2 regions of the Thioalkalivibrio sp. ARh3 genome follow, and region 1 is predicted to be linked to the other one. Evidence: predicted binding sites of a transcription regulator. Region 1 holds the regulator's gene; the other holds the start of a gene.
The links. Region 1 encodes sigma-54, which starts transcription at its own class of promoters, with help from an activator protein. Its sites were predicted from a motif close to TGGCANGNTNCNTGCTT; they were not measured.

Region 1 (14,673 bases):
GGGACCTGAACTCGCGCGAGCGCCTGATGGCCTACGCCGAGCAGCACAACATCCCGGTGGACTATGCCAAGAAGGGCACGAAGTCGCCGTACTCGATGGATGCCAACCTGCTGCATATTTCCTACGAGGGCGGCCCGCTGGAAGACCCGTGGACCGAGGCCGAGGAGGACATGTGGCGCTGGTCGGTCTCCCCGGAGGCCGCACCGGACGAGTCCGAGACGCTGACCATCGGTTTCGAGAAGGGCGATCCGGTCTCGATCAACGGCGAACGCATGAGCGCCGCGGAGTTGCTCGCGAAGCTCAACGAGCGCGGCGGGGCCCACGGCGTCGGCCGTCTGGATATCGTCGAGAACCGCTATGTCGGCATGAAGTCGCGTGGCTGCTACGAGACCCCGGGCGGCACCATCCTGCTCAAGGCGCGCCGGGCGCTGGAGTCGATCACCCTGGATCGCGAGGCCGCGCACCTGAAGGACGAGCTGATGCCGCGCTACGCCAGCCTGATCTACAACGGCTACTGGTGGAGCCCCGAGCGGCGCATGCTGCAGGCCGCGATCGACGATACCCAGGGCGTGGTCAACGGCGAGGTGCGCCTGCGCCTGTACAAGGGCAACGTGATCGTCGCCGGCCGCCGCTCCGAAGACACCCTGTTCGACGACGCGATCGCCACCTTCGAGGATGATGCCGGTGCCTACGACCAGAAGGACGCCGAGGGCTTCATCCGCCTGAATGCGCTACGCCTGCGCATTGCCGCCAGCCGCAACCGGAAGCCCACATGAGATGAGCCCGCGCGCGGATGTCCGCCGGTCACTTGGGGGCCTGTTGCAGGCAAGCAGGGCCAGCCTTGGCGGCGTGCTTCTATTGTGGTGCCTGGTGTCTGGTGCGCTGCTGGCGGCCCCGGTGGGGGCCGAACCCCAGTCGGCCGAGCGCGAACTGGTGTTCGGGGTGCTGGCGCATCGCGGCGCGGACGTGGCGCGCGAGCAGTGGACGCCGTTCGCCGAGTACCTGGAGCAGGCCCTGGACGGCATTCAGGTGCGCCTGGTGCCGGTCGATAACGATTCCCTGCAGGCCGGGGCTGCCGAGGACCGTTTCGACCTGGTGCTGACCAATTCCGGCTCCTACGTGATGCTGGAGCAACGGCACGGCATCTCCCGTATCGCGACCATGCTCCCGGCCGAGGTCGGACGCGAGGAAGACCGCTTTGGGGCCGTGGTCGTCGCGCACGAGGATCGCACGGACCTGGTCGAGCTCGGCGACCTGGAAGGGCAGCGGATCTCCGCGGTGCACCCGGATGCCTTCGGCGGCTGGTGGATGGCCTGGCGCGAACTGCAGGCGTCCGGACTGGACATCGAGAGGGATCTGGAGGGCGTGGCGTTCACCGGCTTCCCGGTTTCCAGGGGCGTGGACCGGGTGCTGGCGGGCGATGTGGATGCTGCGACCTTCCGGACCGGCATCCTTGAGGACCTGCGCGAACAGGGTGACCCGCGGGTCGACCAGTTGCGCCTGGTGGGCGAGCGGGCCGTGCCTGGCTTCCCCTATCGGACCTCCACGCGCCTGTACCCGGAGTGGCCGCTGGCGATGCGCGGGGACCTCGACGCCGAAATCGCCCAGGCTGTTCTGCGTACCATTCTGGAGCTGGATGTCGAGCACCCGGTGAGCCAGGCGGCCGGGATTGCGGGCTGGGCCGCGCCGCGCTCCTACGAGGACGTGCATGGCCTGATGTACGAACTGGGTGTCGGGCTCTATGCGCCGGAGCCGTTTGCACTGGGGCGGTGGGCGCGTGACAACCTGGTGGTGTTGCTGGCCGTGCTTGTGGCGGGTGTCGCACTCATTCTGTTGTACGTACTGCGGGTGCATTCCCGCATGCGTACCGCGGGTCACAACTTGCGTCGGGCGATGGGCGCGATCCCGAACGCGGTGATTACCCTGGATGCCCGCGGTGGGGTCGCCTACATGAATCCCGCGGCCGAGGAGATGGCGGGACTGCGCCGCTTGCAGGTATTGGGCTGCAGCCTCGAGCAGGTACTGGATCTGCGGGAGATGGGTACGGATCGTCCGCTGGGTGCGGACCGGTCCGAGCCCTTGGCCGCGGACTCGGAGGACTCGACCGAGGCTCGCCTGGTGACCCCGGACGGGCAGGAGCGGATCGTGCGCATTGACCGTACATCGCTGGATCCAGTCGCGGGGAGCTCGGTGCGTACGTTGCTGGTGCTGACCGATATCTCCGAGGAACGCGAGCTGGTGGACCGGTTGGTACATGAAGCGAGTCACGATCCGCTAACCGGTTTGTTGAACCGGCGCGCATTCGAGCGCGAGATGCAGCGCGCGATGGACAATGCGCGGGAATACTCATCGGTGGCGAGCCTGCTGCTGGTGGATCTGGACTATTTCAAGGCGGTGAATGACCGCCATGGCCACCGGGTGGGCGACGAGCTGCTGCGACGGGTGGCGACGATCCTGCGCCAACTGACGCGTTCCCGTGATGCCGTCGCCCGAATCGGTGGGGACGAGTTCGCGGTGATCGCCTACGACACGGATGCCGAACAGGGCCAGGTCCTGGGGCGGCGCATTTGCAGCGCCCTGGGTGATCGGCCGTTGCAGGTGGAGGCGAGGGACGTCACCATTGGGGCCTCGGTGGGCGTGGTCCAGCTAGGGGCGGGCCTGCCGGACGTGGAGGCGGCCTTTGTGGCCGCCGATCGGGCCTGCTATGCCGCCAAGAGTGAGGGTCGCGGCCAGGTCGGCGTGGCTCGCAAAGCGGATATTCATCCCATCACCGGTTCCTGACGCCCAGCGTCGGGCGCGGGAAAAGGAATCGTATGTCGGTTGTTGCCCATTTGCGTATGGGGTTCGCGGCCCTCGTGGTGCTGATCCTTTCAGGCTGTGCCAGCGTGCCCAGTGAGGACCGCCATCCGGACGATCCCTGGGAGTCGTACAACCGGGTGGTGTTCGAGATCAACGACGACTTTGATCAGGCCCTGCTGCGCCCTGCAGCGGTCCAGTACCGGCGCCTTCCGCAGCCGGTCCAGAGCGGGGTGGGAAACTTCTTTTCCAACCTCAATGACTTCACGGTCCTGTTTAACAACCTGTTGCAGGGCAACCTGGAGAATGCCGCCTCGGATACCGGGCGCATCATGTTCAACACGACCTTCGGGCTGCTCGGCCTGATCGACGTGGCCTCGCCGATGGGGCTCGAGAAGAACAACGAGGACTTCGGTCAGACCCTGGGGGCCTGGGGCGTGGCGCGCGGGCCGTATCTGCAACTGCCGCTCCTGGGGCCCAGTACCGCCCGGGACGCCCCGGCGCGTCTGGTCGATGGCTATACCAGCCCCCTCTATCACACGAACCTGCGCACCGATCATACCGGCTGGTGGGCGGGTGTGGTTGCCCTGGACGTGGTCGACATGCGCGCCGGGCTGATCCCGACGGAGCGCATGCTGGAGCAGATCTCCGACGACCGTTACATCGCCATCCGCGAGGCCTACCTGCAGCGCCGTGATTTCCTGGTGCGCGGGGCCTCGGACGAGCGCGCCACCGAGATGCTGGACGAGCTTGACGAACTCGAGGCCCTGGAGGCGATGGAAGCCGAGGAGGACATGGATTGAACAGCCTCTGGACCATGCTGGACATCCTGCGTCTGCGGCGTGGGCCCCAGGACCTTCCGCCTGATATCGGTACGCTGATCTTCTGGCTCGGGGTCGCCCTGGTCACGGGCATGGCGGTCGGCATCCCGATGTACGGCGCGGGGCAGGCCCTGGTCCTGAATGTGCTCGATCTGGTCGTCCTGTATATGTTCATTGCCGTGGTGCTGCGCATGGGAGGGGTGCCCGACCGCTGGCTGCAGACCTTTACCGCAATGGCCGGAACCGGGGCCCTGCTGGGCCTGCTGATGGCCCTGTTGATGCTGATCGATGCCCCGACCGACCCGGAGGAGGTCTCCACCGGGGCCCTGCTGGCCCTGCTGACGTTGGTGGGCTGGCTGCTGCTGGTGTTCGGACACATCCTGCAGCAGGCCCTGGAGCTCGGCAGCCGCTTTATCGGCATGCTGATCGCGCTGGGCTATGTGGTGGTCTCCAGCGTGATTACCCAGGTGGCCCTGGGGGCACTGTAGTGAACACGGACCGTCTGCACATCCTCGGGATCGGCGGGACCTTTATGGGCGGGCTGGCCCAGCTCGCCCGGGCGCGCGGCTACCAGGTCACCGGTTCCGATCAGAAGCTGTACCCGCCGATGAGCGAGCAGCTGGAGCAGGCCGGCATCCCCTATCACGAGGGCCATGACCCGTCGACCCTGCCGGATACGGGGCCGGTCGTGGTCGGCAACGTGATGACCCGCGGCATGCCGGTCATCGAGACCCTGCTGGATCGCGGCCTGCCCTACACCTCCGGTCCGCAGTGGCTGGCCGAACATGTGCTGCATGACCGCTGGGTGCTGGCGGTGGCCGGAACCCACGGCAAGACCACGACCGCGAGCCTGCTGGCCTGGATCCTGGAATATGCCGGGCTGAGCCCGGGGTTCCTGATCGGGGGCGTGCCCGGCAACTTCGGCGTCAGCGCGCGGATGGGCGAGGCCCCGTTCTTCGTGATCGAGGCGGACGAATACGACTCCGCGTTCTTCGATAAGCGCGCCAAATTCGTCCACTACCGGCCGCGCACCCTGGTGCTGAACAACCTCGAGTTCGACCACGCGGACATCTACCCGGACCTGGCCGCGATCGAACGTCAGTTCCATCACCTGGTGCGTACCATCCCCGGCCAGGGCCTGATCCTGGCGCCCGCAGGCGATGCCGCGCTGGAGCGTGTGCTGGAGATGGGTTGCTGGACGCCGGTGGAGCGCATCACCACCGACCCGGACACCGGGGATACCGAGGCCCTCGGGGCACGGCCTTTGAATGACGATGCCTCGGAGTTCGAGGTGCTGGTCAACGGGGTGGTTCAGGGGCGGGTGGCCTGGGAGATGACGGGGCAGCACAACCTGTCCAATGCCCTGGCCGCGCTCGGTGCGGCCCGCCATGCCGGGGTACCGCTGGCCGCGGGGATCGCGGCCCTGCCGGGTTTCCGCGGTGTGCGCCGGCGTCAGGAGCTGCGCGCCGACATCGACGGGATCCGGGTGATCGACGACTTCGCCCATCACCCGACCGCGATCCGACTGACCCTGGAAGGCCTGCGGGGCCGCGTTGCCGCCGGTGGGCGGTTGATCGCGGTGCTGGAACCGCGTTCCAACACCATGCGCATGGGGGTGCATGCCGAGGCCCTGGGGGCCGCCCTGGAGCGCGCGGATGTGGTGCATCTCTATCATGCCCCGGAGATCGACTGGTCCACCACGGACCTCGAGCGCCGCCTCGGCGAGCGCCTGTCGGTCGCGCGCGAGATCGAGGCCCTGATGGGCGGTATTCTGTCGAACGTGCGTGCGGGCGATACGCTGGTCATCATGAGCAATGGTGGTTTCGATGGCCTGCACCAGCGTCTGATCGCCGGTTTGCAGTCACGTGAATCCTCGGGGACCCCCGCATGAGTGGACAGCCACGCTCGATCGCCCTGGCCCTGACTGGTGCCTCCGGCGCGCCCTACGGGCTGCGGCTGCTGGAGTGCCTGGTCCAGACGGGGGTGCAGGTGCATCTGATGCTGTCGAAGCCGGCACAGGTGGTACTGGGCCTGGAGACCGATCTCGATGTGCCCGGGCGTCCGGCCGAGATCGCGCGATTTTTCGGCGAGCGCCATGGGGTGGCCGAAGGACAGATCCGTTGCTACGGGCCCGAGCAGTGGACTGCTCCGGTGGCCAGCGGCTCGGCCGTGCCGGAGGCGATGGTGGTCTGCCCCTGCACCACGGCGACCGTCTCGGCGATCGCGACCGGGGCCTCGCGCGGGCTGATCGAGCGGGCGGCGGATGTGGTGCTCAAGGAGCGGCGCAGGCTGGTGCTGGTGGTGCGCGAGACGCCATTTTCCGAGATCCACCTGGAGAACATGCTGCGCCTGGCGCGCATGGGTGCGGTGGTGATGCCGGCCAATCCGGCCTTTTATCATCGGCCGCAATCCATCGACGATCTGGTCGACTTTATGGTGGCGCGAGTGCTGGACCATCTGGGCATCGAGCATGCCCTGGGCCCGCGTTGGGGCGAGGCGTGGTTGCCGCCGGAGGATCCGGCATGACGACCCTGCCTCTGTTCCCGCTGAATACCGTGCTGTTTCCGGAGGGGCTGCTGCCGCTGAGGATCTTCGAGACGCGCTATCTCGACATGGTGCGCCGCTGCCTGCGCGAGGACGGGCGCTTCGTGATCGTCGCGATCGAGCCCGATACCGAGTCCGGTGCGCCCCGCCCGGAGGCCGAGACGGATCCTTCGGTCGGCTTCCATCCGATCGGGACCGAGGTCGCGATCGTGGACTGGGACCAGCGGCCGGACGGCCTGCTCGGGATCCTGGTCAAGGGCGAGCGCCGCCACCAGCTTCACAACCCGCGCCGGGCCGATGACGGCCTCTGGCTGGCGGAGGTCGAGCCGCTGCAGGAGCGCCCCGACGTCAGCCTGCCGGTGGACTATGCCTCGCTGGCGGACCTGCTCGAGCGGCTGCTGGACCAGCTCGGTACGCCCTGGTCGCATCTGGAGCGACGCTTCGACGACTCCTCCTGGGTGGTCGGGCGGCTGACGGAGCTGCTGCCGATCGATCTCGAGGTCAAGCAGCAGCTGCTGGAGGCGGACGACCCGATCGAGCGCCTGGAACGCCTGCGAGCGGCCATGCTCGCGGCATCGAAATCCTGAAACCCTGCGGCGGGGCTGTTAAGGTTTCGGCACACACTTCGAATTGGAGCCCGCCATCATGGCCGTTCAGGAACTCACGCAGGATACTTTCGAATCCACGATCACCGGCAACAACATCGTCATTCTGGACTTCTGGGCCCCCTGGTGCGGCCCGTGTCAGCAGTTCGCCCCGACCTTCGAGGCGGCCTCCGAGCAGCATTCCGACGTCGTCTTCGCCAAGGTGAACACCGACGAGGAGCAGGGGATCGCCGGGGCGTTCCAGATCCGTTCCATCCCGACCCTGATGATCTTCCGCGAGCAGATCATCGTCTTCTCCCAGCCGGGCGTGCTGTCCGCCGGGCAGCTGGACGAGGTGCTGGGCAAGGTGCGCGAGCTGGACATGGACCAGGTGCGTGCCGACATCGAACGCCAGCAGCAGGAGCAGCAGGCCGGCCAGGCCTGATTACCCTGACGCGAAACCTGTCGCCCTAAACGAGCGCCCCCATGCTGACGGTCATGACCCAGATGGGGGCGCTCATCGTTGCGGGCGTCGTCTGGCGCCTGTTGCGCCCCGGCGGGCTGGACGCCGACACCGCCCGCCGGGTGCTCACCACCCTGGTCTACTACCTGCTGCTGCCCGCGCTGGTGCTGCAGGTGCTGTGGACCGCCCCTCTGGGGCTCGACTCGCTGCGCATCGCCCTGGTGGCCGGCACGACCGTGCTGGCGATGGTGGCCGTGACCCTGCTCGCCTGCCGGCTCTGCCTGGCGGAACGCGCGGCGGTCGGGGCGATGCTGCTGGCCGCGGCCTGGCCGAATGCCACCTACCTCGGGCTCCCCGTACTCGACAGCCTGTTCGGCGATGCTGGCCGGGCGGTGGCGATCCAGTACGACCTGTTCGCCTGCCTGCCCCTGGTGCTGACGCTGGGGATCCTGCTGGCCAGGCGTTACGGGGACCCGGAGGCGGTCCGGCTGCATGGCGGCAGCGGGGCCCTTCGCGGGTTGGTCGCGGTCCCTTCGATCTGGGCGGCGGTCCTGGGCGTGGCGCTGAACCTGTCCGGTCTGCCGCTGGTGACCTGGCTGGATACCTGGCTCGGCTTCCTGGCCGATTCGGTGGCTCCCCTGATGCTGTTCTCGCTGGGACTGGCGCTGGTGTTCGATCGTTTCCGCGGCCGCGATCTGCGACCCCTGGTGATGGTCTCCGTCATTCAGTTGCTGATCGCACCCCTGTTCGCGCTGGGCCTGGTCTGGTGGGTCGGGCTGGAGGGTGTGCCCGGGGTCGGTTCGGTGCTCGAGGCGGCGATGCCGGCGATGGTGCTGGGGCTCGTGTTCTGTGACCGCTTCCGGCTCGATACCGGCCTGTATGCGGCCGCGGTCACGCTGACGACGGCGTTGTCGCTGCTGACCCTCCCGCTGTGGTTCGCCATCGCCGGGTATCTGGTTCCGGGGGGCTGATAGCGCGCGGGTCGGCTCCGGCGGTCGCTTGCAGCGATCGGCTACAATGGGCGGGTGAAAAGACACCCCGCGCCACCCACCTTCGGTCCCGGCACCCGCTGATGCTCCTCCCCGTTGTCGCGGTCCTTGGCGGTCTGGTCCTGCTGACCTGGAGTGCCGACCGCTTCGTGTTCGGTGCCTCGGCGTTCGCGCGCAGCGTGGGGGTGAGCGCGCTGCTGGTCGGGCTGACGATCGTCGCCTTCGGGACCTCGGCGCCGGAGATCGTCGTGTCGGTCCTGGCGACCCTGCAGGGCAACCCAGGCCTCGCAGTGGGTAACGCAATCGGCTCGAATATCGCGAACATCGGGCTGGTGCTGGCGATGGCGGCGCTGGTGGCGCCGCTGGCGATTGGGCGCGGCCTGGTGCGCCGCGAGCTGCCGATCCTGATGGTGGTGAGTCTGGCGGTCCTGTTTCTGCTGCTGGATGGCGAGCTCGGCCGTCTGGAAGGCGGGATCCTGATTGCGGGGCTGCTGCTGGTGACCGCCTGGGTGATCCATATCGCGCGGCGCGCACAGGCGCTGGACCCGGCCGAGGCACCCGAGGAGGTTCGCGGCATGGTCGAGGCCATACCGGCGACCACCAGTACCGGCCGCGCGCTGGCCTGGCTGAGCCTTGGCCTGGCGCTGCTGATTGCCAGCAGCCAGCTAGTGGTCTGGGGTGCGGTGGGAATCGCGGAGCAGCTGGACATCAGTGACCTGGTGATCGGCCTGACCATCGTGGCGATCGGGACCAGCCTGCCGGAACTGGCGACTTCCCTGGTGGCGGCCTTCCGCCGCGAGGCGGGATTGGCGATCGGCAACGTGATCGGTTCCAATCTGTTCAACCTGCTGGCCGTGCTGGCAGTTCCCGCGCTGATCGCGCCGCTGGCGATCGAGCCCGAGGTGCTGGTACGCGACTACCCGGTCATGCTCGGCATGACCGCCGCGCTGTTCGTATTTGCCCTGGCGCGTGGCAGCCAGCTGCGGCGCTGGCAGGGGGGGCTTCTGCTCGCGGTGTTCGCGGGCTACCTTGTCCATCTCGGAATGACGGCAACCGCATGAATTTCAATCCTGATACCACCCGCAAGCTGGCCCTGGCGGTCCTGAACAACGAGGCCGAGGCCGTGCGGCGGCTGGCCGACCGCGTGGACGATGCGTTCCTGGAGGCCTGTCGCCACATCCTCGAGTGCCGCGGCCGGGTCGTGGTGACCGGCATGGGCAAGTCCGGCCATATCGGCTCCAAGCTGGCGGCGACCCTGGCCTCCACTGGGACGCCGGCGTTTTTCGTCCACCCCGGCGAGGCCAGCCACGGCGATCTCGGCATGATCACCCGCGACGACGTGGTGATCGCGCTGTCCAATTCCGGCGAGACCGACGAGCTGCTGACCATCCTGCCGCTGATCCGGCGGCTGGATGTACCGCTGATCGCGCTGACTGGCAATTCGGGGTCGCGCCTAGGGCAGGACGCCACCGTGCACCTGGATGTCTCGGTCGAGCGCGAGGCCTGCCCGCTGGGCCTGGCCCCGACCTCCAGCACCACGGCCGCACTGGCGATGAGCGATGCCCTTGCGATTGCGGTGCTGGATGCGCGCGGCTTCACCGCGGACGATTTTGCCCGTTCGCATCCCGGTGGCCGACTGGGGCGGCGCCTGCTGGTGCATGTCGCGGACATCATGCACACGGGTGATGCGATCCCCCGCGTGGCGCCGGAGGCCCCGCTGAAGGACGCCCTGTTCGAGATTACACGCAAGGGGCTGGGGCTGGTGATCGTCGCCGATCCCGAGGCGCATATCCTGGGCGTGTTTACCGATGGCGACCTCCGGCGCACGCTGGATCGTGGCGAAAGTCTGGAGGCCCTGACCATCGGCCAAGTGATGACGCGGGGTGGGCATGCCGCCCGCCCGCAGTGGCTGGCGGTGGAGGCGCTGGAGACCATGGAGAGCAAGCGCATCAACGCGCTGCCGGTGGTGGATGACGACCAGCGACTGGTTGGCGTCTTGAACATGCACGACCTGCTGCGCGCGGGGGTGGCCTGATGGACCGTCACGACGAGACGCTGCGCCACCGCCAGGGGGCCGTGCGCCTGCTGATCCTGGATGTCGATGGCGTGCTGACCGATGGCAGCCTGTTCATGGGGGATGCCGGCGAGCAGTACAAGGCCTTTCACTCGCGCGACGGGCACGGCATCCGCCTGGCACTGGACGGGGGGCTGGAGGTCGCGATCCTGACCGGCCGCACCTCCGGGGTGGTCGAGCACCGCATGCGGGATCTCGGCGTGCAGCATCTGGTGCAGGGACGGCGCGACAAGGGGGCTGCACTGCACGAGTTGCTGGAGCAGACCGGGCATGCGCCCGAGGCGGCGGCCTTTGTGGGCGACGACATCGTCGATCTGCCGGCGATGCGCCGCGTGGGCCTTGGCATCGCGGTGGCGGATTCCCACCCGCTGGTAGTGCGGCATGCCGACTGGGTCACGCAGGCCCCTGGCGGGCGCGGCGCGGTGCGCGAGGTCTGCGAGGGCCTGCTGGCAGCCCAGGGGCGCCTGGAGGCACTGTTCGCGGAGTATGTTGACGGATGAAATGGGCGGCCGGACTGGCGGCGCTGATCCTGGTGCCGATGGCGGCGCTGGTGACCGGCGCTGCTGCCAGCGAGCATGAGCCGGAGGGCGAGGTGACGCTGGAGATCGAGGGCTTCACGCTGCACGCGACCGGCGAGGATGGCGAACTGAGCCACCGCCTGCGCGGAACGCGGCTGCGCGAGTTTGGCCGTGATGGACCGCAGCTGATCGACGACCCCGATCTGGATATCTTTGACGCCGGCGGTATCGAATGGCACTGGACCGCGCCCGAGGCGCTGCACCGGCCCATGGACGAGACCCTGGACCTGATCGGCCCCACGCGAGGGGTGCAGCCCGAGCGTGCCGAACGCGTGCGCACGGTGATCGAGTCCGCCGACGTGACGGTGGCGACCGACATCATGATCGCCACGTCCGATGCGTTCTCGACGCTTGATCAGCCCGGCTTTTTCCAGCGGGGCACGGGTCTGCGCGTGGACTCGCGAGGGGATACCATAGAGCTGTTCCATGACGTGTACACACTCTACAGCGAGTCAGGCGAGGAGGAAGCCGCTGATGACTGAACGTGGTGGGTCGCCGCTCGCTCGGCTCGCGTGGCCCGTGTTGATGGGAAGTGCCTTGCTGATGCTGATCTCGCCGGTCATCGCCCAGCAGCAGCCCCTCCCCGTGGAGATCACAGCGGATCACGCAGAGATGGACGACCGCCGGGGGGTGAGTACCTATACCGGCGATGTGGTGGTGGTCCGTGGGGACATGACGCTGGAGGCGGACAAGGTCTATGTGCGCAGCCGCGACCGGCGCCCCTACGAGATGGAGGCCCACGGCGAGCCCGCGCGGCTCGAGTCGCCGGATCCGGAGACGGGCGAGATGCGCATCGCCACCGCACTGCGGATTGATTACCTCCTGAACGAGGACCGGGTGATCCTGACCGATCAGGCGCATGTGGTCACGGCGGCCGAGGAGGCGCGTGGCAAGCGCATTGTCTACGACCTGGAGACCGACATCATCGAGGCCGAGCGGGGCGAGACCGATGACGAGCGTGTGCGGATCAGGATTCAGCCCCGCGAAGACGACGAATGACCGAGGTGGACTCCAGCATGTCAGCGGCGGCCGGCGGCCAACCGGCTCCAATGGCCGGGTATCTGGCCGGGCGCGAACTGACCAAGCGCTATGGCAAGCGTACAGTGCTGGATCGTGTCGATGTCGACCTGGCCCCGGGAGAGGTGGTGGGGCTGCTGGGCCCGAACGGGGCGGGCAAGACGACCTGTTTCTATAGCCTGGTGGGCCTGATCCGACCGAATCGTGGTCGTATTACGCTGGGTGACCGGGACATCACCCGGGCGCCGATTCACGCGCGGGCCCGGGCCGGGTTGGGCTACCTGCCGCAGGAGGCCTCGATCTTCCGGCGGCTGAGTGTGTGGGACAACCTGCAGGCGGTACTGGAGCTGCGGCGCGAGCTCGATCGCCACGAGCGTCGTCGCATCGGCGATGCCCTGATCGAGGAGTTCCAGCTGGAGACGGTGCGCCACAGCCCGGGGATTGCCCTGTCCGGGGGCGAGCGTCGCCGTGCGGAGATTGCCCGGGCGCTGGCCGGTGATCCGCGCTTTATCTGCCTGGACGAGCCGTTCGCCGGCGTGGACCCGATTTCCGTGGGCGACATCCAGGCCGTGATCGGGCACCTGGCTGAACGTGGAATCGGCGTGCTGATTTCCGATCACAATGTGCGCGAGACCCTGAGAATCTGCGACAGGGCCTATATTCTCAGTGAGGGTCGCATGCTGAGCGCGGGTACCCCGCAGGAACTGCTGGACGACCCCCAGGTGCGCCGGGTGTATCTTGGCGATAACTTTCGGCTGTGAACCGCCTTGGTGCACATGGACCTACGACTCCTTTTAAGATGATTCTGATGGTCACCTTGGACCTGAAACCGCGATGCTGAAGCCCGGGCTCAATCTGCAGCTGGGGCAGACGTTGACGATGACCCCGCAGCTGCAACAGGCCATCCGCCTGCTGCAGCTTTCCACGCTGGAGTTGCAGGCGGAGATCCAGCAGGCGCTGGAAAGCAACCCCATGCTCGAGCAGGTGGAAGACGAGGGCGAGGAAGCCCCGACCGAGCGTCCGGAGGAAGGGGGCGAGTTGGTCGAGGGGGATCGCATGCAGGCCGACACGGCCGGCGATGACGTGATCCCCGAGGAGCTGAGTACCGACAGCCGCTGGGACGACATCTACGAGCCCGCCCCGAGTCCGCGCGGCCTGGACGACCGCGATCCGCTGGAGAATACCTCCGACGGCGAGGACGAGGGCCTGCAGGACCACTTGCTCTGGCAGTTGCATCTGAGCCACCTGACCCCGCGCGACCAGCGGATCGGCGCGGCGTTGATCGACGCGATCACTCCGGATGGTTATCTGGACGGTGAGCTCGAGGCGCTGGCGGAGATGATCAGTCAGGGCGAAGACGAACCCGTGGGGGTCGACGAGGTCGAGGCGGTACTGCACTGGATTCAGCAGTGCGATCCCCTGGGCGTAGGCGCGCGGGACCTGCGCGAGTGCCTGGAGATCCAGTTGGGCCATCTGGCGCCGGATGCCCCGGCGCGCGACGCGGCTCGAGCCATCCTGGAAAATGGCATGGAGAGCCTGGCCAAGCGGGACTACCGGGCCCTGCAGCGTCAGTCCGGGGTGCGCGACCCGGACGAGCTGGCGCGGGCGCTGGACCTGATCCGCACCCTCAACCCGCGTCCGGGTGCCCAGATCAGCGAGCCCAGTTCGGAATACGTCGTGCCGGATGTCTACGTCCGCCATGACCGCGATGGCTGGCGTGTGGACCTGAATCCGGAGATTGCGCCGCGCATTCGCATCAACGATCTCTATGCGGGTATGGTGCGGCAGGTCTCCGATGCCCGTGACAGCGCGTTCATGCGCGATCAGTTGCAGGAGGCACGCTGGTTCCTGAAGAGCCTGCACAGTCGTAACGACACCCTCCTGCGAGTGGCCCAGGCCATCGTGGAACGACAGCAGGGCTTTCTGGAGCATGGAGAGGTCGCGATGCAGCCGTTGATCCTGCGCGACATCGCCGAGGCCCTGGAGATGCACGAATCGACCATCTCGCGGGTGACCACGCAGAAATATATGCATACCCCGCGCGGGGTATTTGAGTTCAAGTACTTCTTTTCCAGTCATGTTGGCACCGCCGATGGCGGCGAATGCTCGGCGACCGCAATCCGTGCCATGATTCGGGAATTGATCGGTGACGAAACGCCGAACAAGCCTCTAAGCGACGCAAAACTGGCCCAGATCCTGTCGGATCGGGGCATCAATGTGGCCCGACGCACCGTGGCCAAGTACCGCGAGGCCATGCATATCCCGTCTTCCAGCGAACGCCGGCAGATGGCGAGCATGCCGAGTGGAAACAAGCAAAAAGGAGCCTGACCATGCAGATCAACCTGACCGGCCATCATGTGGATATCACCGACGCCCTGCGCGACTACGTGAACGAAAAGTTCGCGAAGCTGGAGCGTCACTTCGACAAGGTGATCGACGTGCACGTGGTGCTGACCCACGAGAAGAACCAGAACCTGCACAACAAGGCGGAGGCAAACCTCCAGGTCAGCGGCAATCACATTCATGCCGAAGCCAGTCACGAGGACATGTACGCCGCGATTGACGGCCTGATCGACAAGGTGGATCGTCAGTTGATCAAGCACAAGGAAAAGGTCAAGGACCACCACCGTGCCGAGGGTGCCCAGCGCAACCGCGAGCAGGCCCTGTAGCGTAATGACCGTTGCCGAGCTGATCACCCGCGACCGTATTCGCCTGGAGCCCGAGTGTTCCAGTCAGAAGCGGGCGCTCGAGACCCTGGGCGAGTTGCTGGCTGTCGGCGGCGAGGAATCCGCCGGCCCGGCCAGTGG
Region 2 (14,673 bases), 330 kb from region 1:
GTCGCTGATGCGCAACGCCCGCATCAAGTCAAAGTCGACGCTGCAGACCGCGATCGGGGTGAAACACCCGAAGATCCAGCAGAAGTCCCAGGGCTTCATGGGCGGGTCGTTCAATACGCGAGAGTTCTTCCACCACATGTCGGCGGCGTTCCTGCGCGGGATGAAGTGGATCTTCCTGCTGGGCGCATTCGTGATCCCGGCGATCCTGCTGCTGGTCGTGCTGGTCACACGGGTCGACCCGGTCAACGTGCTGATCGCCGCGTTCGTGATCCAATATCTGGGCATGGTCGCCGAACGCTGGTTCTTCTTCGCCCAGGCGAACCATCCGCAGAACATCTACTACCAGTCGGTCGCCTGAAACCGCTGGGGGGCGGGCGCCCCCCAGCCCACCCGCAGCGAAGACCGCACTTCTCCAAACCCTTCCGTCAGGCCGCAGGCCAGCTCGCGGTCGCGATGCCTTCGCCCAGATCGACCTCCACCAGACGGCGGCGCACTTCCAGCAGCTTTTCCAGCAGGGCCGGCTCGACACGCTCGTAGGCCTCCGCGTCCGGCACCCGATTGACCACCACCCCCAGCAGCTCGGTGATCGCGTTGCCGATGGAGTTCTGGCTGATCGTGACGATCAGGCGACCCTCGTCGTTGCGGTAGATCAGCTGCTTGAAGGCCGGCTGCCAGCGGATGGCATGGGCGTACTTGGCATCGGTGAAGCAGCGGTCGCGTACCTTCTTCGCGGTCTTCAGGAAATCGTTGTTGAACAACAGGACCTCCTCCACTGCATCGGGGAAGTGCACGCCCTCGGGCATCGGCGCATTGCGGGTGGAGACCTGCGAGAAGAAGGTCCGGTAGAAGTCCAGAAAGCCCTGCAGGACCGCGTCGTATTCGCGCCAGAAGCGGATGTCCTTCAGGGCCTCGACGCCGCCCTGAATCTCCCAGCTCGGGAGGCCGTGCGGGTAGCCGGTCAGTCCCAGGCGCGCCTGTTGATCCGGCGCCGGACGCAGGATCTCCAGATCCAGCGCCCGTGTGAAAAACGCCCGGTAGACATCGCGCATGTAGGCCTGGAACAGGCTGTGCTGGCCGCCATCGGTCAGATTAGGATTGCCGGGATCCGCCAGTGGGGCATCAGCCAGCGTGGCCATCGGAAAGACGATGAAATGGTTGTGCAGCATGCGGATGCTGGGCACGCCCGGCGCGGTCAGCGGCCAGGTCGCATCCAGGCTGGCCTCGCCCGCCAGCACCAGGGCCTCGGCCGGATCCGGGTACTGCTCCAGCATGTACTCGATGATCACCCCGTTCATCCGATTCCAGACATGCCGAACCGGCTCCGGCACCTGGGTGCGCCGCACCGGGCGCCCCATCGGGTCGAGGATGGTCTGCGAGGTGTTGTAGATGATGGAGCAGTCGAATTCGTTGCTGTGCCCCAGCGCCTTGCGATAAAGCAGGAGATTCTCCGGGTTCACCAGCAGCCCGTTGTTGTTCACCAGGTCGGCGAGGTTTTCGGTGCTGTTGAAGAACTCGTTGGGTTTCATGCCCTCCGGTATGTCCAGGGGGATGGGCCGAAAGGGCGTGGTGATCTCGCGGGGGCCGGCTTGCATGGCGGTCGATTGCTCCTAGGGAAACACTGATGAATGTACACGCTCGCGCTCGAGTCGCTCTTGCGTGCGGTGCGGCGGCAGGGCCGTTCAGGCAGGGTTGTACCCACAACCACAACCCCTGTACTGTAACTTGCGCGGCTCGGGAGTGTCTGCCGCGACGATAGCACAACCACCCACTCCTCATAGGAGCGAGAGCATGCGACTGATTCTGTTGGGGGCGCCCGGCGCCGGCAAGGGCACTCAGGCCCAGTACATCTGCGAGAAGTACAACATCCCGCAGATCTCCACCGGTGACATGCTGCGTGCAGCCGTCAAGGCAGGCACCCCCCTGGGTCTGAAGGCCAAAGAGGTGATGGATGCAGGCGGCCTGGTGTCCGACGACATCATCCTGGGCCTGGTCAAGGAACGCGTGGAACAGCCCGACTGCTGCGACAGCGGCTTCCTGTTCGACGGCTTCCCGCGCACCATCCCGCAGGCCGAAGCCCTGAAGGAACAGGGCGTGCCGCTCGACTTTGTGGTGGAGGTGGATGTCCCCGACGAAGAGGTGATCCGGCGCATGAGCGGGCGCCGAGTGCACCCCGGTTCGGGTCGCACCTATCACATCGAATTCAACCCGCCGAAGGTCGAAGGCAAGGACGACGTCACGGGCGAGGACCTGATCCAGCGCGAGGATGACAACGAGGAGACGGTGCGCAAGCGCCTGGAGGCCTACCACAGCCAGACGCGGCCGCTGGTGGATTTCTACTCGAAATGGGCGGACAGCGGCGACCCCGACGCACCGAAGTACGTCCACATCAAGGGGACCGGGTCGGTGGAAGAGATCCGCGACCAGATCTTCAAGGCCCTGGGCTAAAAGAACGACCCGCCCGGAATACCGGGCGGGTCGTTGTAAACGGGGCCGCGGCCCCACGCCTGCTGCCCCGCCCCCGGACACGGGACCAGGGGCTTTTTGCTAGCGACCGAGCACCTTGGTCACCTTGTTCTTGCGCAGGCGATAGGCATCCGGCATGCCCGAGCCCAGCAACGGGCGCAGATACATGCGGAAGGCATCGGTGACATCGGTGCCCGAGGCATCGATGAACTCGTCCGGCATCACCTTGGTCTTGCCCGCAACGGCCTCCAGCGGGACGTACTCGTAGTCCACCGAGTAAAAGCCGGTGCGCTTGATCGCGACCGAGCCGTCGCGGCCCTCCCACATCGCGAACTGCACGGCCTTCTCGCCCACCTCGCGGGCCTCGCGCTGGTCGACATCGGAGACACAGCCAATAAAGGCACGCTGGAGGTAGCCGAAGGTATCGCCGCGCACGCGCTTGACCCCCAGCTTGCTGCGGATCTCGTCGCAGAGCATATCGGCCAGTGCCCCGGTACCGGAGAGCTGCACGTTGCCGTGGGCATCCTTCTCCACGTCCTTGGCCAGCTTGGTCGCGATCGGCTCGCCCTCCGCGTCGTGGATGCCCTCGCTGACCGCGATCACACAGCGGCCGTGACGGTCCATGGTCGCCTTGACGTCCGACAGGAAGCGGTCAACCTCGAATACCCGTTCGGGCACATAGATCAGATGCGGTCCGTCGTCCGGAAACTTCTTCCCGAGAGCGGAGGCCGCGGTCAGGAATCCGGCATGACGGCCCATGACGACCGCCAGGTAGATCCCCGGGAGGGCATAGTTGTCGAGGTTGGCGCCAATAAAGGCCTGGGCCACAAAGCGCGCTGCCGAGGGGAAGCCCGGCGTGTGGTCGTTCTCCACCAGGTCATTGTCGATCGTCTTCGGGATGTGCACGCAGCGCATCGGGTAGTTGGCCTTGCGCGCCTCCTCGCTGACGATCCGTACCGTGTCGGAGGAGTCGTTGCCGCCGATATAGAAGAAGTAGGTGATCTCGTGGGCCTTCAGGACCTTGAAGATCTCCTTGCAGTAGTCGAGGTCCGGCTTGTCCCGCGTGGAGCCCAGGGCGGACGAGGGCGTCTGCGCAACCATCTCCAGGTTGTGGGTGGTCTCCTGGGTCAGGTCCAGGAACTCCTCGTCGATGATCCCGCGGACCCCATGGAAGGCCCCGTATACCAGCTCGACATCGGTGAACTTCCGGGCTTCCAGGACCGCGCCCACCATGGATTGATTGATTACCGCCGTCGGGCCTCCACCCTGGGCGATCAGAACCTTGGCCATCTTCGTCCTCCTTCTGCGACTTTAAGTGCGTAGCAACCATGAATCGGCCGCGCAACGACCGGGCATCTCAGTAACGTAAGGCCCGAAGATAGCAAATTCCGCACTCTGCGCACGGAAACGTTTAATTGTATTATCAAAGACTTATTGAATGGAGTGAGTCGACAGCACAACGGCACCGCCCACCCGATGGGTTAGCGGTGCCGGTTCGCCGGCCAGAGAGGGGGTCGAGGCAGAACTCAGTCGCGCAGATGCTGGTTCACAAAGCGGGTGACCCGGATCATCGCGTCACGCGAGGCCAGGTCGTCGGCGAAGGTGCGGTTGTTGCCGTTGCGAAAATCGAAGCCGCGGCCAACGCCTGGATATTCGATCCAGGTCACATCACCGCCGCGGCTTTCCAGCCCGTCGGCGGCCATCTTCGCGGTGCGGTGGCGCTGATACTGCTCCTCCTCGCCAATCAGCACCATCATCGGGATCTCGAGCTGGTTCACCTCGTTGGCATAGCGATACACCTGGTGAGGCTCGCCGAGGTTCGGATCCTGCAGGTGCGGGTAGTAACCGGCCCAGCAGGCAGCATCCTCGACCTGCCGCTCGTAGGTCACGGCGACCTTCAGGGTCTTGTAGCCCCCGCGCGTAATGGAGACCAGGCAGGCGCGATCACCCACGATGTCGTCGCGCTCGAGCAGCACGTCCAGCCCCTTGTTCAAGTCGCCTTCCAGCTCGTAGTCATGATCCAGCGGGTGGCTCTCCATGAAACGGCCGGTATACATGTCGGGAGCCAGCACCACGAAGCCCCGCGCCGCCAGGCGCTTCACATGGAGCTCGGCCAGATCGTCCAGGCCTCGCCGACCATGGGCCCAGAGGATCGCGGGGTAGGCCTCGCCATCGGCGGGACGCGCCACCATGGCCGGGATGTCCACGCCGTCGCGCTCGTATTCGAACCGCTCGATCTCGACTTCGTGATTCTCGAGGTCGGAATACAGGACACCGTCCTCCCACCAGCCGTCATCCCACCACCAGTTGTCGGCACCGGTGGGTTCGTCCGCCGCGAGCGGCGCGGCGACGAGGCTGGCCGCGGCCAGCAGACTGAACGATCGCAGAACAGAAAACATGAATCCCGAACCCCTTGTTGGTTGGAGCCGCGGGGGTCACCCGGCCGGGGTCCCGCAGCGATGAGCCTCGCCGTCAAGCTTAGAACAAAGCACGATCTCCTGCCTGTGCCGTACGGCCTTCCTACAACCCACCCGGAAACCCGAGCTGGCGCCAGGCCTCGTAGACAACGACGGCCACAGCGTTGGAGAGGTTCAGGCTGCGGCTGTGGGGCTGCATCGGGAGGCGCAATCGCTGTTCCGGAGGCAGCGCATCCAGAACCGCCCGGGGCAGGCCGCGGGTCTCCGGGCCGAACAACAGGGCATCGCCGGACTGGAACCCGGCCTGATCGTAACGGGCCTGACCGCGCGTAGTCAGGGCGAACACGCGTTGCGGCCGGACCGATTCCCGCCACTGTTCGAGGCTGTCATACTCTTGCACCCGGGCCAGCTCGTGATAGTCGAGCCCGGCGCGGCGCGCCCGGGCGCTGTCCAGCTCGAAGCCGAGCGGATGGATCAGGTGCAGCGCCGCCCCGGTGTTGGCCGCCAGACGAATAATATTGCCCGTGTTCGGCGGGATTTCCGGTTCATAAAGGACGATGTGAAGCATGAGTGATTCGCGCACCGATCCGCGGCTGGCCGTCGATTTCTGCGGGCTGCATTTGAACACGCCGCTGGTGCTGCTGTCCGGCTGTGTCGGCTTTGGCGAGGAATACACCCGGGTCGCCGGGTTCTCCAACCGCGACGCGGGTGCGATCTGCCTGAAGGGTACGACCGGCCAGGCGCGACTGGGCAACCCGCCGCACCGCGTCTACGAGACGCCCGACGGCATGCTGAATGCGATCGGCCTGCAGAATCCGGGCGTGGACCGGGTAGTGGACGAGATCCTGCCCGCGCTCGATTTCGAGGAGACGCGGTTCTTCGCCAACGTCTCCGGCTCGACCATCGAGGAGTACATCGAGGTCACCCGGCGGTTCGACGACTCGCCGATCGATGCCATCGAGATCAACATCTCCTGCCCCAACGTGAAAGAGGGCGGCGTGGCGTTCGGCAACGACCCGGAGATGTCCGCGCGCGTGGTCGAGGCCTGCCGCTCGGTGACCTCCAAGCCGCTGATCACCAAGCTCTCGCCCAACCAGACCGACATTGCCGAAAACGCCCGCCGCTGCATCGAGGCCGGGACTGACGGCTTCGCCGTGATCAACACCCTGATGGGGATGGCCGTCGACGTGGAAAACCGCCGCGCGGTGATCGGCAACAACCAGGGTGGACTCTCCGGCCCGGCGATCAAGCCAATTGCGCTGCTGAAGGTGCAGCAGGTCCATCAGGTGGCCGCACCGCACAACGTGCCGATCATCGGCCAGGGCGGCGTGCTGACCGCGCGCGACGCGCTGGAATTCCTGATCGCCGGCGCCAGCACCGTGGGTGTCGGGACCGGGCTGTTCTACGACCCGCTGTGCCTTCCGAAGATCCTGGACGGCATCCGCGACTACATGGATCGCCACGGCATCCAGCAGGTCAGCGAGCTGACCGGAACCCTGCAGCTCAACAGCGCGATCTCCGCCTGCGCCGCCCCGGCCCCGGAAGACCCGACGACCTGACTCGGCTTAAGGAAACACTCACTACGTGTTTCCTTAATCGTCGTCGAGACCCAGCTCCTGGATTTTGCGGGTCAGGGTGTTGCGACCCCAGCCCAGCAGGGCAGCGGCCTGCTGGCGGTGCCCGCCGGTCACATTCAACGCCTCGCGAATCACCGTGCGTTCCAGTTGCGGCAGCACACGGCCGAGCAGGTCGCGCTCGCCCTGTTGCCAGTGCTGCCGGGCCACCTGGGCCAGCTCGCTGGTCCAGTCACGCGGCGCGGCCATCGTCGCGTCCGACAGGTTGCCGTGGGACTGCGCGGGCTGCGTCTCCTGATGCAGCTCGGTTGGCAGGTCGTCCAGGTGCACCTCGCGACCCGAGGCCATGACCGTCAGCCAGCGACAGGTGTTCTCCAGCTGACGGACATTGCCCGGCCAGGGCAGGCGCTGCAGTTCACGCACCACCTCCGGCCGCATGGTCTTCGGCTCTACCCCCAGCTCGCACGCCACCTCGGCCATGAAGTGCTGCACCAGCAGCGGGATGTCCTCCGGGCGCTCGCGCAGCGACGGGACATGGATGCGGATCACGTTCAGGCGATGGAACAGATCCTCGCGGAACAGCCCGGCGCGGACGCGTTCCTCGAGATCCTGGTGGGTGGCGGCGATGATGCGGACATCGACGCGGATCGGGGTGTGCCCGCCGACGCGATAGAAGGTTCCGTCCGCCAGCACCCGCAGCAGGCGCGTCTGCAGGTCGAACGGCATGTCCCCAATCTCGTCGAGAAACAGCGTGCCGCCGTCGGCCTGCTCGAAGCGGCCCTTGCGGCTCTGGCTGGCGCCGGTAAAGGCGCCCCGTTCATGGCCGAACAGCTCGCTCTCCAGCAGATCCTTCGGGATCGCGGCGGTGTTCAGGGCAATCAGCGGCTGGTCGGCCCTTGGGCTGTGCTGGTGCAGGGCCCGCGCGACCAGTTCCTTGCCGGTGCCGGACTCGCCGTTGATCAGCACGGTGATGTTGCTGCGCGACAGACGCCCGATCGCGCGGAACATCTCCTGCATCGCCGGCGCCTCGCCGATGATGGGGGTGTCCTCGATCCTGGCGCTGCCCTCCGCGTTCTGTTGTGCGGTGGCGCGTGCCTCGAGGGCACGCTGGACCAGGGCCACGGCATCGTCGATATCGAACGGCTTGGGCAGGTACTCGAAGGCCCCGGTCTGGTAGGCCCCGACCGCGCTCTCGAGATCCGAGAACGCGGTCATGATGATCACCGGCGGCGGATCCGGACGGGTCTGCATCCGGGCGAGGAAATCGAGACCGTTCAGCCCCGGCATGCGGATGTCGGCCACCACCGTATCCGGGGGCTCGTCGGTCTCCAGCGCGGCCCAGGCGGCATCGGCCGTCTCGAATCCGCGCACCTGGATACCGGCACGCTGCAGGGCGCGATCCAGCACCCAGCGGATCGAGTCGTCGTCGTCGATGATCCAGACGATGGGGTCCATCAGTCGTTGGCCTCCTGGGCATCTTGGGGTTCGATCGGCAGCAGGATGTCGAACGAGGTGCTGCCCGGACGCGAACGGCATTCGATGAGCCCGTTGTGCAGCTGGATCAGGCTCTGGGCGATGGGCAGTCCCAGCCCGGTGCCGGCGGCGCGACCGGTCACCATCGGGAAGAAGATGCGCTCGCGGATCTCCTCGGGGATGCCGGGTCCGTTGTCGCGCACGCTCAGGCGCGCCACCAGCCGGTGACGATGGCCGGAAATGGTGTACTGGCGCAGCACGCGCGAGACCAGTGTGATCTCGCCGCCATCACTGAGCGCCTGCACCGCGTTCTGCACCAGATTCAGGATGGCCTGCACCAGCATGTCCCGGTCGGCCTGCACATTGGGGATACTCGGATCGTAGTCGCCGCGGATCTTGAGGCCCAGGGGCAGCTGCACACTGACGAGACCGCGCACGTGCTCCAGCACCTCGTGGAGGTTCACGGCCTCGAGGCGGGGCAGGTTGTGAGGCCCGAGCATGCGATCGACCAGGCCGCGCAGCCGATCCGCTTCGCGAATGATGATGCCGGTGTATTCCTTCAACCCGTCATCGTCCAGCTCGCTGGCCAGCAGTTGCGCCGCCCCGCGCAGGCCACCCAGCGGGTTCTTGATCTCGTGGGCCAGCCCACGGGTCACCGCACGCGTGATGGCCTGCTGTTTCTGCAGTTGCTCCTCGCGGCTGATACGTTCGTGGCGATCAATGGCATTCAGCTCGAACAGGAGTTGTGCCCCCTGGTCATCGTCACCATGCAGCGGCGTGATGGTGATGTCTGCCAGGAAGGGGTCGGCGCGCAATGGCTCCATCTGCCGGGCGCGCAGGGTCATTGGCTGATCGAGCGACAGCACCGACCGCAGCCGACTGGACAGGCTGCGGTCGAGCCTGAGCCACTGCCCCAGCCCGTGGCCGACAATGCGCTCGCGGCTGAGCCCCAGCAGAACCTCCGCCGCACTGTTCAGACTGACCAGGCGCAACTCGCCATCCGTCACCAGTACGGCGGTGGACAGGTCGTCCCACCAGGGCCAGGGGGCCGGGACGGACTTGGCGGCGGGATTGTTCATCAACGGGCCTCAAGCAGGAATCACGCCAAACAGGGCGCCACGCGGGGCGGACCCTCCGCGTGCAGAACAGCGGCCAGGCGAGTTCCTTCAGGGGCAACCACCGACTGCCGCCCCATTATAGTGCAAAAAGAGCACCAACTTGGGGCAGGCTGCGCACACAAACAGTGCGCAGGTTAATTCGGCGGAACCTGCGGGATCTGGGGCTGCGGTGCGCGCGGGGCCTGCGGGGCCCGGGGTGCCTGTGGCGCCCCGCCCTCGGGGAACTGCTGCGGGCGCTGTTGCTGCTGCTGTTCGCGCGGGATCGCGATACGCAGGACATTGAACTGGATGGTGTCGCTGCTGGCGAGCTCCTGCCCGGCCTCGTCCTCCACCCGGGCCTGCAGGCTGTACTCGCCGCGATCCAGCCCCTCGAAGGTGATGCTCGGGTCGCTGCTGTCGCCGGCCTCCTCGCCGTTCAGCAACCAGACGATGCGATGTCCGGCCTCGACGTCCAGCGCCGGTTCCAGCGCAACCTCCGCGGTGACATTGCCATCATTGGCGCGCACGCCGGATCCGTCCTCCGGCTGCGTGATCGCGATGCGCTCGTAGCCGTTGGCTTCGGCCTCCTCCTGCGGAGGCCGAACCGGGCGCTCAAGGATCTCGCGCGCGCCCTCCAGCGGGACGGCCCGCATGGGCTCGCGGATATCGACCGGCTCGCTGTCCCGGCCCTCGGGGGGACGATCACCGAAATGCACGTTGCCCTGGTCGTCGGTCCAGCGGTAGACCTCGGCCTGGGTCAGCGCCGGCAGGCACATCGCGATCAGAAACAGCACCCAGACCTTGTTCATCGCCGATCTCCTTGGGTCGATACCCCGGGCCGCCTAGGCGGCGCGCACCCACAGTCCCTGTACACGGGCGGCCTGCCCCTGCAGCGCGACGAGGCGCTGGCGCTCGCCCTCGCCCGTCGCGCCGGATTCGCGCCGGGCAATCCAGTCCTCCAGTGCAGCCAGACGCAGCAGCGTGGGCGCCGCACCGCGCTCGATCGCGGCCAGCGACCGCTTGGCATCATAGCCGGCCAGCAACGCGCGGTAGGTGTCGCCGCGAATCTCGCCCGCTTCGTCCACCGCGATCACCAGCGCCAGGCGCGCGATCTGCCAGAAAGCGGGCACCGGCGCCGGCGGCATCACCAGATCCGCGAGCCCCGCCCCTTCCGGGTAAACCCGCACCGATTGCCAGAAGCTCCCGGCCAGCGGCAGGTCCTCGAAACGATAGAGGCTCTGATGGTGCAACTCGGTATCCAGCGTCGCGCGTTCGTCCGCCGACAGATCCCGGCCCAGGGCATCGGCGCGCTCTCGCAACAGCTGCTGCAATACGCCGCGGCGATAACCCGTGGCCTCCGGCATCGCGCTCGCCGGGTGCCGGGCCTGCCACTCCGCGGCGCGCTGCCCCAAGGCCTCGAGGCTGCCAGGCCCCTCTGCGGACAGGGCTGCACGCAATGGCTGGCCGCGATCGAGCAGCAGGATCCGCTCGCCATCAGCACCGCCCGTGGCCAGCGGGGCACGGCCTGCGTCGTTCAGGGCGGCCTCGATGCCGGCGGCGGCATCCGCCGACAGGCGCAGGCACTGCACGGGTTGCCCCGCCAGCAGTGCCTCGCCTTCGCGAAATTCGATACTCACCCCGCAGGCCTCGGCACAGGCCTGGAGGTCGTGTTCGCTCATTACCATCGGAATATCACCCAGGACGGCGGGACGAAATCGGGTTCCAGCTCGCGCTGGCGACGATCGAGCAGGCCGTCGCCGGTGCTGTCAATCAGGTAATAGGAAGGACCGACCGCGGGGATGACCTCGACCATCACGAGCTGCCCTCCCATGCGGTACTCGCGCCGGGTCTCGCCGTCGCGCTCGATGATTACGATATCGGCCTCTTCCAGCCCGCGCTGCTCGCGCGCGCGCTCGTCGAGTACGGGTGGCGCGGGGTCGGCCTCCGCCTCGTCCGGCATCTCGGGCGGCGGGGGGGCATCGTCCCACTCGCGCTCTTCCTGGGCGAAGGCCAGGGCCGGCACCAGCAACAGGCCGGCCAGGATAGCGACAGGACAGCGGGTGGAATGGGTGGATTTAGCGGCCATGCTCACAGCTCCATCATGCGTTTCTTTTCTTCCGCGGAAGGCTCGAAGCTGCGTGCCTCGTAGTGTTCGAAGATCACGTCCACCACGTCTTCCGGGGCATCCACCAACGAGTATAGCTTCAGGTCCTCGGCGTCGATTGTGCCTTCGGACACAAGAGTGTCCTCGAACCAGTGCAGCAGCCCCTTCCAGAACTCGGAGCCGACCAGCACGATCGGGATGCGCCGGGTCTTGCCGGTCTGCACCAGCGTCAGGATCTCCGCCAGTTCGTCCAGCGTGCCGAACCCGCCCGGCAGGACCACATAGGCGGAGGCATACTTCACGAACATCACCTTGCGCGAAAAGAAGTGGCGAAAGCCAAGGCCGATGTCCTGATAGGGGTTGGCACTCTGCTCGTGGGGGAGCTGGATGTTCAGACCGATGCTGGGCGAACGCCCGGCAAAGGCGCCCTTGTTGGCCGCCTCCATGATGCCGGGACCACCCCCACTGACCACCGCAAAGCCGGCGTCCGACAGCTGGCGGGCGACTTCTTCGCCCAGCTGGTAATGCGGATGGCCGGGCGGGAAGCGGGCGGAGCCGAAAATGCTTACCGATGGCTTGATATGAGCCAGGCGCTCAAAGCCCTCCACGAACTCCGCCATGATCTGGAAGATCTTCCAGCTCTCGCGGGTGAGGGCGGAATCGTCAATCGGGCGCAGGCCGGGGTGCTCGGCGCGTTCGTGGTCGTTCATTCAGGGTTTCCGGTCAATACAGAGGCCTAGCGTAACGGCCACCCCACCCCTGCACAAATGGCGCACCTCCCGCGGTAGAATCCCGGGTTTCGCCCGTCCGGATTTCGCTTCATGTCGCAACCGCCCCTCGTCCTTGTCGACGGCTCGTCCTATCTGTTTCGGGCCTTCCATGCCCTGCCGCCGCTGACTGCGCCGGACGGCGCCCCGACCGGCGCCATGATTGGTGTGGCGAACATGCTGCGCAAGCTGCGCGCGGACTACGGTCCGGAACACATGGCAGTGGTGTTTGACGCGAAGGGCCCCACCTTCCGCGACGACATCTACCCGGAATACAAGGCCACCCGTCCGCCGATGCCGGAGGAGCTGGCGGCCCAGATCGAGCCGCTGCATGAACTGGTGCGGGCGATGGGCCTGCCGCTTTTGTGCGTCGAGGGCGTGGAGGCCGACGACGTGATTGCGACCCTGGCCGACCAGGCGGCCCGCGCCGGGCATGACGTGGTGATCTCCACCGGCGACAAGGACCTTGCGCAGCTGGTAGATGAGCGCATCACCCTGGTCAACACCATGAGCGGGGTCACTCTGGACCGCGAGGGCGTGCAGGAGAAGTTCGGCGTCGCCCCGGAACAAATCGTCGACTACCTCGCGCTGATGGGCGACAGCGTCGACAACATCCCCGGCGTGGACAAGGTCGGCCCAAAGACCGCGGCCAAGTGGATCGCGAAGTACGGCGATCTCGACACCATCCTGGAACAGGCCGACGACATCGGCGGCAAGATCGGCGAGAACCTGCGCGCCGCGGCCGAGCGCCTGCCCACCTCGCGCGAGCTGATTACGGTCAAGCGCGATGTCGAGCTGGACGCCGGCCCCGACGACCTGAACATCCGCGAGCCGGATCACGAGCGCCTGCTGGAGATGGTGCGCCGCTACGGCTTCACCCGCTGGCGCGCGGAGCTGGAGGGCGGCGAGGCCGCGGCCGGCGACAACGGGGGCAACCCAAGCCCGTCGCAGGCGAAGGGCGACTACCAGGCGCTGCGCGAGGAGGCCGAACTGGCCGAACTGCTGGAACGCCTGGACCAGGCCGACCGGGTCGCCTTCGATACCGAGACCACGAGCCTGGAGGCGATGCGCGCCGAGATCGTCGGCATGTCCTTCGCCTTCGAGCCGGGCACCGCGTACTACCTGCCGCTGGCCCACACCGGGCCGGATGCCGACCCGCAGCTGCCGCGCGCGGAGACGCTCGAGCGCCTGAAGCCGTGGCTGTCCGACTCCAGCCACGGCAAGTTGGGCCATCATTTGAAATACGATCGCAACGTGCTGGGCAATCACGGCATCACCCTGCGCGGGATCGTCGACGACACCCTGCTCGAATCGTTCTGCCTGGACGCCGGGGCCAACCGCCACGACCTCGACTCCCTGGCCGAGCGCCACCTGGACTACAAGACCACGCACTACGAGGACGTGGCCGGCAAGGGGGCGAAGCAGATCCCGTTCGCCGAGGTGGATGTCGGCATCGCCACCGATTACGCCGGCGAGGATGCCGACATCTGCCTGCAGCTGGATGCGGTGTTCCAGCCGCGCCTGCAGGCAGCGGAAGGCCCGGCGTTTGTCTACCGCGAGATCGAGATGCCGCTGGTCCCGGTGCTGGCGGATATCGAACGCGCCGGCGTGAAGGTGGACCCGGATCGGCTCGGCGAGCAGAGCCAGGAGCTGCTGACCGAGATGGAGCGGATCGAGCGCGAGGCCTTCGAGGAGGCCGGGGGCGAGTTCAATCTCGGCTCGCCCAAGCAGATCCAGGAGATCCTGTTCGAGCGCCTGGGCCTGCCGGTGCTGCGGCGCACACCCAAGGGCCAGCCTTCCACCGCCGAGGATGTGCTGGAGCAGATGGCGGACGACTATCCCCTGCCACGCCTGATCCTCGAGCATCGCGGCCTGTCCAAGCTGCGCAGCACCTACACCGAGACCCTGCCTCGGCGCATCCACCCGGAGACCGGGCGGGTGCACACCTCCTATCACCAGGCGGGGGCGGCCACGGGGCGGCTGTCATCCTCGGAGCCGAACCTGCAGAACATCCCGGTACGTACCGAGGCCGGGCGGCGCATCCGCCGTGCGTTCATCGCGGAAAAGGGCCACCAGCTGCTGGCGGCGGACTACTCGCAGATCGAGCTGCGCATCATGGCCCACCTGTCGCAGGACGCAGGCCTGCTGAAGGCCTTCGCCGAGGGCCAGGACATCCACCGCGCGACCGCCGCCGAGGTCTTCGGGCTGGACCCGGAACAGGTCTCCGGCGATCAGCGCCGCGCGGCCAAGGCGATCAACTTCGGCCTGATCTACGGCATGTCCGCCTGGGGGCTGGCGCGCAACCTCGGCATCGAACAGGGCGAGGCCCGCGAGTACATCGACCGCTACTTCAATCGCTATCCCGGTGTGCACGACTACATGGAGCGGGCCCGCGCCTCCGGGCGCGAGAACGGCTATGTCGAGACCCTGTTCGGCCGCCGCCTGTACCTGCCGGAGATCAACAGCCGCAACGGGGCGCGGCGCCAGCAGTCCGAGCGCGTGGCCATCAACGCCCCGATGCAGGGCACGGCCGCCGACATCATCAAGCGCGCGATGGTACGGGTCGCGCACGACCTCGAGGACACCGGGATTGACGCGCGCATGATCATGCAGGTGCACGACGAACTGGTGTTCGAGGTGGCCGACGCGGCGGTGGAGGACCTGACCACCCTCGTGCGCCGGGCAATGAGCGGGGCCGCCGACCTGGACGTGGAACTGGTCGTAGACGTCGGCGTCGGCGCCAACTGGGACGACGCCCACTAGGGAAACACTCGTTGA

Region 2: a site for sigma-54 is predicted at 9,018-9,034, ahead of glnL (nitrogen regulation protein NR(II)). Genes of this name have one in related genera too.

The regions. Positions count from the first base shown of each region.
Region 1 is NZ_KB897947.1:4,098-18,770, reverse strand. Features, by position in the region: gene C995_RS0100115 (argininosuccinate synthase) at 1-776, shown strand, start outside; gene C995_RS0100110 (diguanylate cyclase) at 778-2,781, shown strand; gene C995_RS0100105 (VacJ family lipoprotein) at 2,814-3,599, shown strand; gene C995_RS0100100 (hypothetical protein) at 3,596-4,105, shown strand; gene mpl (UDP-N-acetylmuramate:L-alanyl-gamma-D-glutamyl-meso-diaminopimelate ligase) at 4,105-5,508, shown strand; gene C995_RS0100090 (flavin prenyltransferase UbiX) at 5,505-6,143, shown strand; gene C995_RS0100085 (LON peptidase substrate-binding domain-containing protein) at 6,140-6,748, shown strand; gene trxA (thioredoxin) at 6,807-7,190, shown strand; gene C995_RS0100075 (AEC family transporter) at 7,232-8,179, shown strand; gene C995_RS0100070 (calcium/sodium antiporter) at 8,281-9,258, shown strand; gene C995_RS0100065 (KpsF/GutQ family sugar-phosphate isomerase) at 9,255-10,232, shown strand; gene kdsC (3-deoxy-manno-octulosonate-8-phosphatase KdsC) at 10,232-10,771, shown strand; gene lptC (LPS export ABC transporter periplasmic protein LptC) at 10,768-11,331, shown strand; gene lptA (lipopolysaccharide transport periplasmic protein LptA) at 11,324-11,848, shown strand; gene lptB (LPS export ABC transporter ATP-binding protein) at 11,866-12,627, shown strand; gene C995_RS0100040 (RNA polymerase factor sigma-54) at 12,701-14,194, shown strand; gene hpf (ribosome hibernation-promoting factor, HPF/YfiA family) at 14,197-14,535, shown strand; gene C995_RS0100030 (PTS sugar transporter subunit IIA) at 14,540-14,673, shown strand, end outside.
Region 2 is NZ_KB897947.1:334,368-349,040, forward strand. Features, by position in the region: gene C995_RS0101575 (DmsC/YnfH family molybdoenzyme membrane anchor subunit) at 1-358, shown strand, start outside; gene C995_RS0101580 (hypothetical protein) at 426-1,592, opposite strand; gene adk (adenylate kinase) at 1,789-2,445, shown strand; gene C995_RS0101590 (6-phosphofructokinase) at 2,545-3,753, opposite strand; gene C995_RS0101595 (dienelactone hydrolase family protein) at 3,990-4,862, opposite strand; gene trmL (tRNA (uridine(34)/cytosine(34)/5-carboxymethylaminomethyluridine(34)-2'-O)-methyltransferase TrmL) at 4,984-5,448, opposite strand; gene C995_RS0101605 (dihydroorotate dehydrogenase) at 5,447-6,439, shown strand; gene ntrC (nitrogen regulation protein NR(I)) at 6,473-7,909, opposite strand; gene glnL (nitrogen regulation protein NR(II)) at 7,909-9,006, opposite strand; gene C995_RS0101620 (DUF4124 domain-containing protein) at 9,180-9,833, opposite strand; gene C995_RS0101625 (hypothetical protein) at 9,867-10,703, opposite strand; gene C995_RS0101630 (DUF2782 domain-containing protein) at 10,703-11,110, opposite strand; gene C995_RS0101635 (TIGR00730 family Rossman fold protein) at 11,113-11,838, opposite strand; gene polA (DNA polymerase I) at 11,950-14,658, shown strand; gene C995_RS0101645 (hypothetical protein) at 14,673-14,673, shown strand, end outside.